Regions from separate parts of the Dietzia sp. NPDC055343 genome, predicted to be linked through region 2. Evidence: riboswitches for the same ligand, from Rfam matches in the RefSeq annotation. Region 2 holds a riboswitch; the other holds the start of a gene.
The links. A riboswitch is a leader RNA that binds a small molecule or an ion and turns the genes downstream of it on or off. The one in region 2 is predicted to bind cyclic di-AMP.

Region 1: linked by a shared signal. The riboswitch ahead of ACWIE7_RS05825 (transglycosylase family protein) and the one ahead of ACWIE7_RS08345 (C40 family peptidase) in region 2 are both predicted to bind cyclic di-AMP.

Annotation. Positions count from the first base shown of each region.
Region 1 is NZ_JBSHMJ010000008.1:25,945-30,325, forward strand. It holds gene ACWIE7_RS05815 (helicase-associated domain-containing protein) at 1-771, opposite strand, end outside; gene ACWIE7_RS05820 (hypothetical protein) at 888-1,085, shown strand; gene ACWIE7_RS05825 (transglycosylase family protein) at 1,218-1,850, opposite strand; cyclic di-AMP (ydaO/yuaA leader) riboswitch at 1,864-2,018, opposite strand; gene ACWIE7_RS05830 (hypothetical protein) at 2,199-2,501, opposite strand; gene ACWIE7_RS05835 (cold-shock protein) at 2,631-3,038, shown strand; gene ACWIE7_RS05840 (DUF2771 family protein) at 3,125-3,667, opposite strand; gene ACWIE7_RS05845 (MFS transporter) at 3,664-4,381, opposite strand, start outside.
Region 2 is NZ_JBSHMJ010000013.1:46,627-51,007, reverse strand. It holds gene trpD (anthranilate phosphoribosyltransferase) at 1-148, shown strand, start outside; gene ACWIE7_RS08350 (DEDD exonuclease domain-containing protein) at 199-1,848, opposite strand; cyclic di-AMP (ydaO/yuaA leader) riboswitch at 2,313-2,464, shown strand; gene ACWIE7_RS08345 (C40 family peptidase) at 2,477-3,082, shown strand; gene ACWIE7_RS08340 (NlpC/P60 family protein) at 3,250-4,381, shown strand, end outside.

The sequences.
Region 1 (4,381 bases), on a different contig from region 2:
GCCGTGGCGCGCCCGGTCCAGGGCGTGGGCGCGCGGGATGACCACCTCGCCGGGGCCCGACCCGGCCCGGTCGCCGGCCGGGCCCCGGCCGCTGGGTCCGCTGGCGCCTGCGTCCCCGCCGGTGGTGATCTCGGCGAGGCCTGCGGCGGCGAGCTCGGCGGCCGCGGCCCGGACGGACTCGGACGCGCCGGATCCCAGCGCACCGACCGGGGAACGGCCGCGGGCGATCGCCTCGAGCACACCCGACGCCGGAGCGGACAATCCCGCCCACGCCTCCTCGAGCGAGGTCCCGGCGGGTTCGCCCGGGTGCGGCGCCACCACAGGTGCGGCAGCGATTGCCGACGCGGTGACCGGAACCAGCCGGGCACCGTCCTCCTCTCCCCAGATCAGGGCGAGGTCCCGCAGACGGGCGACGGCGGTGGGGAATGGGGCGGTGTCGTCGTCCTTGCGGTTTTTCTTTGACTTGTTGCTGCCGACCCCGAGACGTTCCGCGACCGCCGACAGGGGGACGGCCCCGGAATCGGCACCCAACGCGGCGGCCGTGGCCAGCACCAGTAGCTCCGGCCACGACAGCGTGCCCATCGCCCGCGCGGTGGACGCAGGCAACCGCAGCCGCGAGGCCAACACCTCCAGCGACGCGGGGGCGGGCGTGGCCACGTCCGGGCGCAGGGTGCACATGCGCACGAGGGCGTCGTCGGACTGCTCGGCGAGCCAGGCGGGAAAGCCCGGTTCGCCGGCGCTCGGGCGGGACGTGGCGCGGGAGGTCGACATGATCCGTCCCAGCCTAGTGACGTCGGCGCGGGTGTGCGCGCGTGCGCCGGGCGAGGGCCGTGACGGTATCCGACCCACTTGCTGACACAGTGCGCCCGAGGTGAGAGACTTGCAGCGTGGCTGCCAAGAAGAAACTGACCTATGACAACCCGGGATGGCCCGACGCCTCGTTCGGCGAGCACCCGGTCACCGAACTCGCCGCGCTGGTCGCGGGCGGACTGTCGCCGTTCGGCGAGGAGCGCTTCCCGCTCCCGCACGAGCGTCTGCACTACGTCCACCCGGAGACCGTGGTCAACAAGACCGTCCGGGCCTGACGCGGCGCCGACACAGCGGACAACGAAGGGCCGCCACTCCCTGGAGGGGGTGGCGGCCCTTTCGTGTGCGTCCGAACTAGGACGCGAGGCCCGTCGCGCCGTGGGTCGGTGGCCGACCCACGGCGTTGAGCATCAGTTCAGGTAGGTCGCGAAGAAGTTGTCGACCGCGTCCTGGTTGGCGGCGTAGGCGCTGTCGATGGCGTCCTGGTTGGCCTCGTAGGTCGGCAGGACCGGCAGCGCGATACCGCGGGCCACGGCCTCGTCGTGCAGCGTCTGGGCATGGTCGGCGGCGGTGACGGCCTCGGGGGCCTCCTCGGCCGCGGGAGCGGCCGGGGCCGGAGCCGGGTTCGGGGTGAGGTTGTTCACGTCACGCGGGGTCGGCGCGGAGTTCAGGCCCAGCTTGGACGAGCAGGCGGGCCAGGCGCCCCAGCCCTGGCCGGCCAGCGTCTTCTCGGCGATCGCGATCTGCTGCTCGCGCGAGGCCTGGTTGGCGGTCGGCGCGAACTGGGTCCCACCGTAGGCGGCCCAGGTGCCCTGCGAGAACTGCAGGCCGCCGTGGTAACCGTTGCCGGTGTTGATGCCCCAGTTGCCGCCGGACTCACACTGCGCGAGGCGGTCCCAGTCGGAATCCGGGGCGGCGTTGGCGCCGGGCGCGAAGGCCAGGCCGGCGGCCGAGAGGGCGGTGCCCGCGATGACCGCCTTGACGGCGGTCTTCGGCGCGGAGGAGGTGGTGGCGGCGCGGTGGCGTCCGGTGTTCGAGGTCATGTACGCGTCAGTCCTTTTCACTCTGTGCCTACGGGGTGAGCTGTCGGGTTCGGACGAGTGTGTCCGGCCGCCGCTGGCGGCTTCACCCCAAGGCGACCGTCTGGCCGCCGGGCCCGGCGTGGGCCCTGTCGGGTCCCCCGTCTCCGCCCGGTTAATGGATTGGTCACATCGGCCGCAGGGCGGAGTTCGGGGGTGCGTCCGATGCCAACTCGCTGACGAGTCTGGAAAGAACTGTAGCGGTTCGATGCGGGATCGTCACCATTCTGAAATAAAACCTGGTGGGACGGCGCGAATCGGTGAGTTGTTATCCCCCCGTTACCTGGGGCGTTACCACAAAGGTGCCGTTTGTCACACCTTCGGCGGACGTGAACCCAGAATCGCGTACAGGAGTCCCAGGACGAATCCGGTCGGTGTGAACAGCATCGCGACCAGGTAGAGGATGGTCGGCGCGTCCCGGCCGAGGATCAACGGGGTGCCCGCAGCGATGATCGTGAAGATCACGCCGATGCTGAAGATCACCATTGCGGTGATGAAGAGACCACGACGACGAGGCGCCGTGCTGCTCGCCCCGGTCACGGAAGGGGCGGCCTCGGACCCGGCCGGGGCCCAGGGGTCGGTGGCATCTGTCGGGCGCTGGTCGTCGGAGCTCACAGGGGGCAGGGTACCGCCCCCGCCGGGACGGGTACCAACGCGGATGGCTATGTGGGTAGGGGTATTGTCGGAGCATCAGTTGAGGTCGTGGTCGCGCAGGTGCGCGTCTGTGTCTAGAGGGGGATCGCGGTGCCCAGCGGCAAGGTAAAGTGGTTCGACGCGGAGAAGGGCTTCGGCTTCCTGTCCCAGGAGGGCGGGGAAGACGTCTACGTGCGCGCCGACGCGCTGCCCGCCGGGGTCGAGACGCTGCGCCCGCGTCAGCGCGTCGAGTTCGACATGGTCTCCGGCCGCCGCGGCCCGCAGGCACTGCGCGTGGTGGTCCACGACGAGCCCGCCACCGCCGGCGCCGAGGAGCGAACCCCGCGCACCGGCCCCCGCCGCTCGGCCGACGAACTCCACGGCATGGTCGAGGACATGATCAAGGTGCTCGAGTCGACCGTGCAGCCCGAGCTGCGCCGAGGCCACCGGCCCGACGCCAAGGTCTCCGGCCGGGTCGCCTCCGTGCTCCGCGCGGTCGCCCGCGAACTGGAGCCGTAGCTTCCGGCCGGATGGCAGTCAGATAGCTGAACACAGATGCCGTGACGGCGCCGATCGAGATGATCGGCGCCGTTTCGCGTACCGGGTCAGTCGGCCGCGGTACCGGCGCTGGCGCCGGCTGCGTCGGCGTAGAGGAAGCTCATCGACCACTCGCCGTTGAGGATGGTCGGCTCGCCGGCGGCGTCGTAGACCACCGGGACCGAGCGGATGGCCAGGCCCTCGATGCGGCCCTCCTCCTCGGTCTCCACCGGGATCAGCAACTCGCTGGCGCTGTTCGCCTCGACCGTGAAGTCGCGGGTGCCACCCTCGCGCACCTCGTAGACGTTCAGCGTGGAGTCCTTCAGTTCGGTCGGCAGACGCACCGTCAGCGTGTGCTCGCCGTGGATCAGGAACTCGGGCACCGGGTTGGTGTATGAGTTACCGTCCAGGTCCGTGGCGGTGAACGGCAGCGCCGACTGCTGCCCCCGGTCGGTGGCCACGGTGATCTGCGGCAGCACCCCGAACCGCGCCTCCGACCCCTTCCACGCACCGACGATCGCGGAGATCATGATGATCACCCACGCCAGGATCGCCCAGGTGATCGGGCGGACGCGGAGGCCGGTCGATTCGGAATCGCTGCTGGAGGTCACGGCTCTATTCTGCCGACGTCGTCGTCGTCGGACTCATCGGGGTCACCAGGGGTGGGGTCCCCTGGGGCGTGGGGGACGCCGGGCTCGCGGGGTGAGTCGGGCGCGCGAGGTGCGCGGGGCGCGCCGGGACCGTCGGCGACGCGCGGCTCACCGGGGAAGCGGGGCCGGTTGCCGCCGAGGCCGGGCACGAGGGTCGAGCCGCGCGCGGTGAGCAGCGACTGGGTGAACATCACCGCGGACACCACGGCGACCACCGAGAAGCCGATCGTGAAGTCCGGCGGCAGCAGCACGCCCAGCGCCCCGCCGAACACCCAGGCCAGCTGCAGCGCCGTCTCCGAACGGCCGAACGCCGACGAGCGGGCGGCGTCGGGGATGTCGGTCTGGATCGAGGAGTCGAGAGCGACCTTGCCCAGCGCACTGCCGATCGCCGCGACGAGGGCGAACACCGCCGCCATCCAGAGGGAGCCCAGGAACGCGGCCACGACCGCCGTCGACAGTGCGGCACCCGCGGAGACGGTGGCGATCCGGCCCGGTCGGCCCAGCGGCAGACGCGCGCCCACGGCGTTGCCAGCGAAGGTCCCCAGGCCGCCCGCGGCGCCGGCGATGGCCAGCAGTCCGGCCTGCTCGATGGCGGAGGCGTTCTCCTGCGCCTTGGCCACGAACGCCAGGAACAGGGTGAGGAAGCCGGTCATGAACCGCATCAGCGCCTCGGCC
Region 2 (4,381 bases):
AGCCCTGGTGGCCTTCGACGGGCTGGACAGGGACGCGGACCTGGTGAGCGCCATGCGTTCTGCAGTGGATCGGGCGGCGGCGGCGATCGACGACGGCTCGGCGGCTCGGCTACTCGACACGTGGGCCCGGGTCAGTAGGGTTCGCTGACGCCGCTCTCCTGGGTGGGGGACCCGCGGCTGGCCCGTCCCTCGGGTGTGCTAACGCCCGCCGTTCGTCTCCGCGTGTTCCGACGCCGCGCGTTCGGCGCGCGAGGCCCAGTCGCTCACGGTGTGCGCGCCGTTCACGGGGAGTTGCCACGAGCCGGCGACGGACACGATGCGTGTGGGTGCGGAATCTATCCATCGGTGGACATTCCGCACCTGGTCCAGGGTCGCACCACCCAGCGGCCCGGGCCCGGGCCGCACTGACGTCGCCGCCGTGCGTAGCGCGTCGATGACCGGCATCGGCGAGGCGCCGGTGGGTACCGCTCCCGAGCCCGCGAGACGGCCGTGACGGATCACCGCCACCTCCCACCTCCCGCGGCCCGCTCTCTGGGCCAGGACCAGCTCGGTCAGGCCCGCGGTGGCAGCGAGTTCCTGGAGCCGGGTGAGGACACGGATGAGCATGGCGGTCCGGTCCCGTAGCCGGGCCGCGCGTTCGAAGCCGCCTTCCGCGGCGATGTCGTCCACTCTCGCCGTCAACGTCCGCAGGGGCCCGGAATCCTCTCCGGTCACCAGTGCGATCCAGTTCTGCGGTGTCGGTTCGGCCCCGAAGCCCATGACGAGGTCTTCCCATGCTGATCGCGCGTCCTCGGCTCGCCGGAACGGCCCCAACGCCAGATGGTCCTCCGGGATTCGGCTCACCCGTCCCTTCGTGCCCCGCCCGCGTGGTGGGGCGAGCCACCAGCCGCGCCGGGGAGCGCGGGACCGGCGGTTGAAGGGCGGTTGGAGCGAGTCGATCAACTGCTCTTCGACGCTCCATGCCTCGAGCAGGTGGGAGCACTCCACAGCCTCGACGGATTCCGCGAGTCCGACCATCGTTCGCATCCGCCCCCGGGTGTCACCGCCGGAGAAGTAGGAACGCGCTCGCCGCCGGACATCGACGGACGAGCCCACGTAGAGGGGGACGCCCTCACCGTCGCGGAAGACGTAGGCGCCGGAGCCGGTGGGCAGTGAGTCGGTGAGCGAGGCCCGACGACGGACCTCGGGGGACAATCGCCCGTCGTAGGAACGGAGCTCCGACAGCGTGGAGACCCCGCAGTCGCCCACCCTGGAGATGAGCGCGTGGAGGACGTCCACGGTCGCCCTGGCGTCCTGAAGGGCGCGGTGGTTCGGCTCGACGGCCGATCCGAGGTGCGCTGCGAGTGTCCCCAACCGGTGCCCCCGCGTCTCCCCGCTGTGCAGGATGCGGCGGGCGAGCGTGAGGGTGCACAGAGACAAGGGCTCGGGCCACTCGTTTCCTGTGGCGGATGCCGCTGCGCGAAGGAACCCGAGATCGAACCTGGCGTTGTGTGCCACCAGGACAGCTCCCCGGGAAAACTCGAGGAACGTCGCCATGACCTCGCCGAGCCGTGGCGCGTCGACGAGATCGCCGGGCAGGATCCCGGTGAGTCGGCTGATATGCGTGGGGAGGGGGCTGTCGATCGCGACGAAGGTGGACAGCTCCGCCTGTACTTCGCCGCCGCGTACCCGTACCGCGCCGACCTCGGTGATCTCATCGGTACCGGCTCGCGTGCCCGTCGTCTCCAGGTCGACGACGACGAAGGTGATCTCCGACAGCAGTGGTTCGAGCTCATCGAACGACGTCTGCACCCCCGGCGAGGTGGTCGACGGCGCCGATGCCGTCGGTGGAGAGATCGGTCGGGACATGCCGCAGACCGTAGCGTTCCGGTCCGACACTGCTGGCGCCCCGGCCGCTCGTCGAGGGGATGTCGTACCTGCTGTCTATGGTCCGGCCTGTCGGTCATCACGACACGCGGATCGCGGGTCGGTAACGGACGGGCAACGCGCCCGGGACGGAGTGTGAGATAGATCATGTTTTCATTGGACTGTGGACGATGCCCTGCGGCGGATCGCGGTTGCTCCGGATGTATCGTGGAGTTCCTGTGGTCGGAAAGCCCCCAGGTAGACGCCCTTTCTGCGGAGTCCTGCGGGTATGTTCTCGCCCCTGATGTCCGGTCTGCGATCGAGGTGCTGCGGGATGTCGGAATGGTCTCTTCCGTCGAGATCCTGGCTGCATTTCCCGCCGCATAGGCGATGGGCTGGACTTCGGCGAGACGTTTTCGTAACCTTTTCGAGACCTCGGAAGTCATCACCCGCCCACCGGTGGGGGGCCGAGGTCAACACCTAAGCACCGTCACGGTGCGCCGGGGAACCAAGAACTACTGGGGTGAATCGCCCGAGGGCCTCGAAGGTCCGAGAGTGTAGGACAGACTTCCGTGTCCGAACCCGTCAGCTAACCCGGTCGGTGTCGCAGGAAGAAAGAGGAAAGACTCTCGTGGGAGCCCACAGCATCAAGACCAGTTCGACCGGCCGTCGTGTGGCCGCAGCCGGACTGCTCGCCGCCGGAGCGGCCGTCGCCGGATCCGGTACCGCCGCCGCCGCACCCGTGACAGTCGACGTTCCCGTCGAGCTTCGTCTGCCGGGTGTGCCTTCTCAGGTCACCGTTGATCTGCCCGAGGGGATCGCCCTCCCCGCCGGTCTTCAGCAGGCCGCCGCGCCCGTGGAGGAGTTCGCAGCTCCCGCGCCGCAGGTCAGCACCGGCCAGAAGATCCTCGACGCGGCCTCGACCCGCGTCGGTTCCCCCTACGTCTGGGGCGCGACCGGGCCGGATTCCTTCGACTGCTCGGGCCTGACCTCGTGGGCGTACCAGCAGGCCGGGATCTCCATTCCGCGCACCAGCCAGGCCCAGGTCGGTGGCGGCACCCAGGTCTCCAAGGCCGATCTGCAGCCGGGTGACATCGTCGCCTTCTACAGTGGCGCCAGCCACGTGGGCATCTACGCCGGTAACGGCCAGGTCGTTCACGCACCGTACTCCGGCACCTCGGTCAGCTACGCCCCGCTGGACTCCATGCCGTTCTACGGCGCGACCCGCTACTACTGATCGGGTCCCCCGCACTTCGCAGACCCCGCTGATCCTGGTGAGGAACCAGGACCAGCGGGGTCTTGTCGTCTGTAACATTCGTTTCCGGACACCCGATGCCACCCTTGACGTCCGTGATCGCGGACGGATCCGGCATCCCACCGATTCGAGAGTTCGACCCACATCAGATGACTCGCAGTCTCATCGCGGCCGTCGGCGCGGCGACCGTGGCACTTTCGCTCACCTTCGGGGCTGTCGCGTCCGCGCAGCCGGCGCTTCCCGCCCCGCGGGTTCCTGCTGATGCCGTTCCCTCCGACGAGCCGGGGGGTGGGGACGATCAACTGGCCGGCGAGGCCGAGACCGACGATTCTCCGATGGCAGGAGGGAGCCGAGGCCTCGCGGACGCCGGGGAGGACCTCGCGGAGCTGTCGCGCTTGTCGGAAGAGGCCGGAGCGCTGGGCGAGGAACTCCACCTGGCCCGCGCGGAACTGGAGCGCTCGGTCGCCGATCGGGACCGCCTGGAACGTGCGGCGGGTGTCGCGGCGGCGGCCGCGGCGGCCGCGGACGGGACCGCTCGCCGGGACCAGTCACTCGTCGACCACCTGGCGGCGATGAGATATCGCGGCGGCGACACCGGCGCGACCCGTGCTGCCGTTCTCGCCGAGAGCCCGCGGGACCTGGTCCACCGACTCGATGCGCTCAGCCGTCTCTCCGGCGCCACCACCACGGCCCTGGACGCGTCCAGGGCCGCCTCTGTCGATGCCGCGAGGCTCCGGGAGGAGGCGACGGGGGCTGCTGATGCGGCGAGGGCCGTCGCAGAGGACACGCGGAAGAGGATGGAAGAGCTCGACCGGCGCTCGGATGAGATGCGGGCCCGGATGGACGAGGTCCGGCGGCGGGTCGACGCCCTGTCTGATTCCCAGCGCGCGCTGTGGATCGGCGGGCCGATGGTCCCGGAGGGTTACGTCGCCCCTCCGGTCGACGGGATCAACTCCGCTGCACTCCGGACCGCTCTGACCCGGCTGGGGTCTCCGTACTCCTGGGGCGCCACCGGGCCGTCGGAGTTCGACTGTTCCGGGCTCATGGTGTGGTCGTACGCCCGGGAGGGCAAGACGCTGCCTCGCTCGAGTCAGGCGCAGGCCGCAGCCGGGGCGCCGGTCGCACCGGCGGACATGCAGCCGGGTGACCTGGTGATCTACTACCCGGGCGCCACGCACGTCGGAATGTACGCCGGTGACGGACTGGTTCTCCACGCGCCGACCTACGGGGTCCCCGTCAAGCTCGAGAAGGTCGACGCGATGCCGATCAGCGGCATCCGCC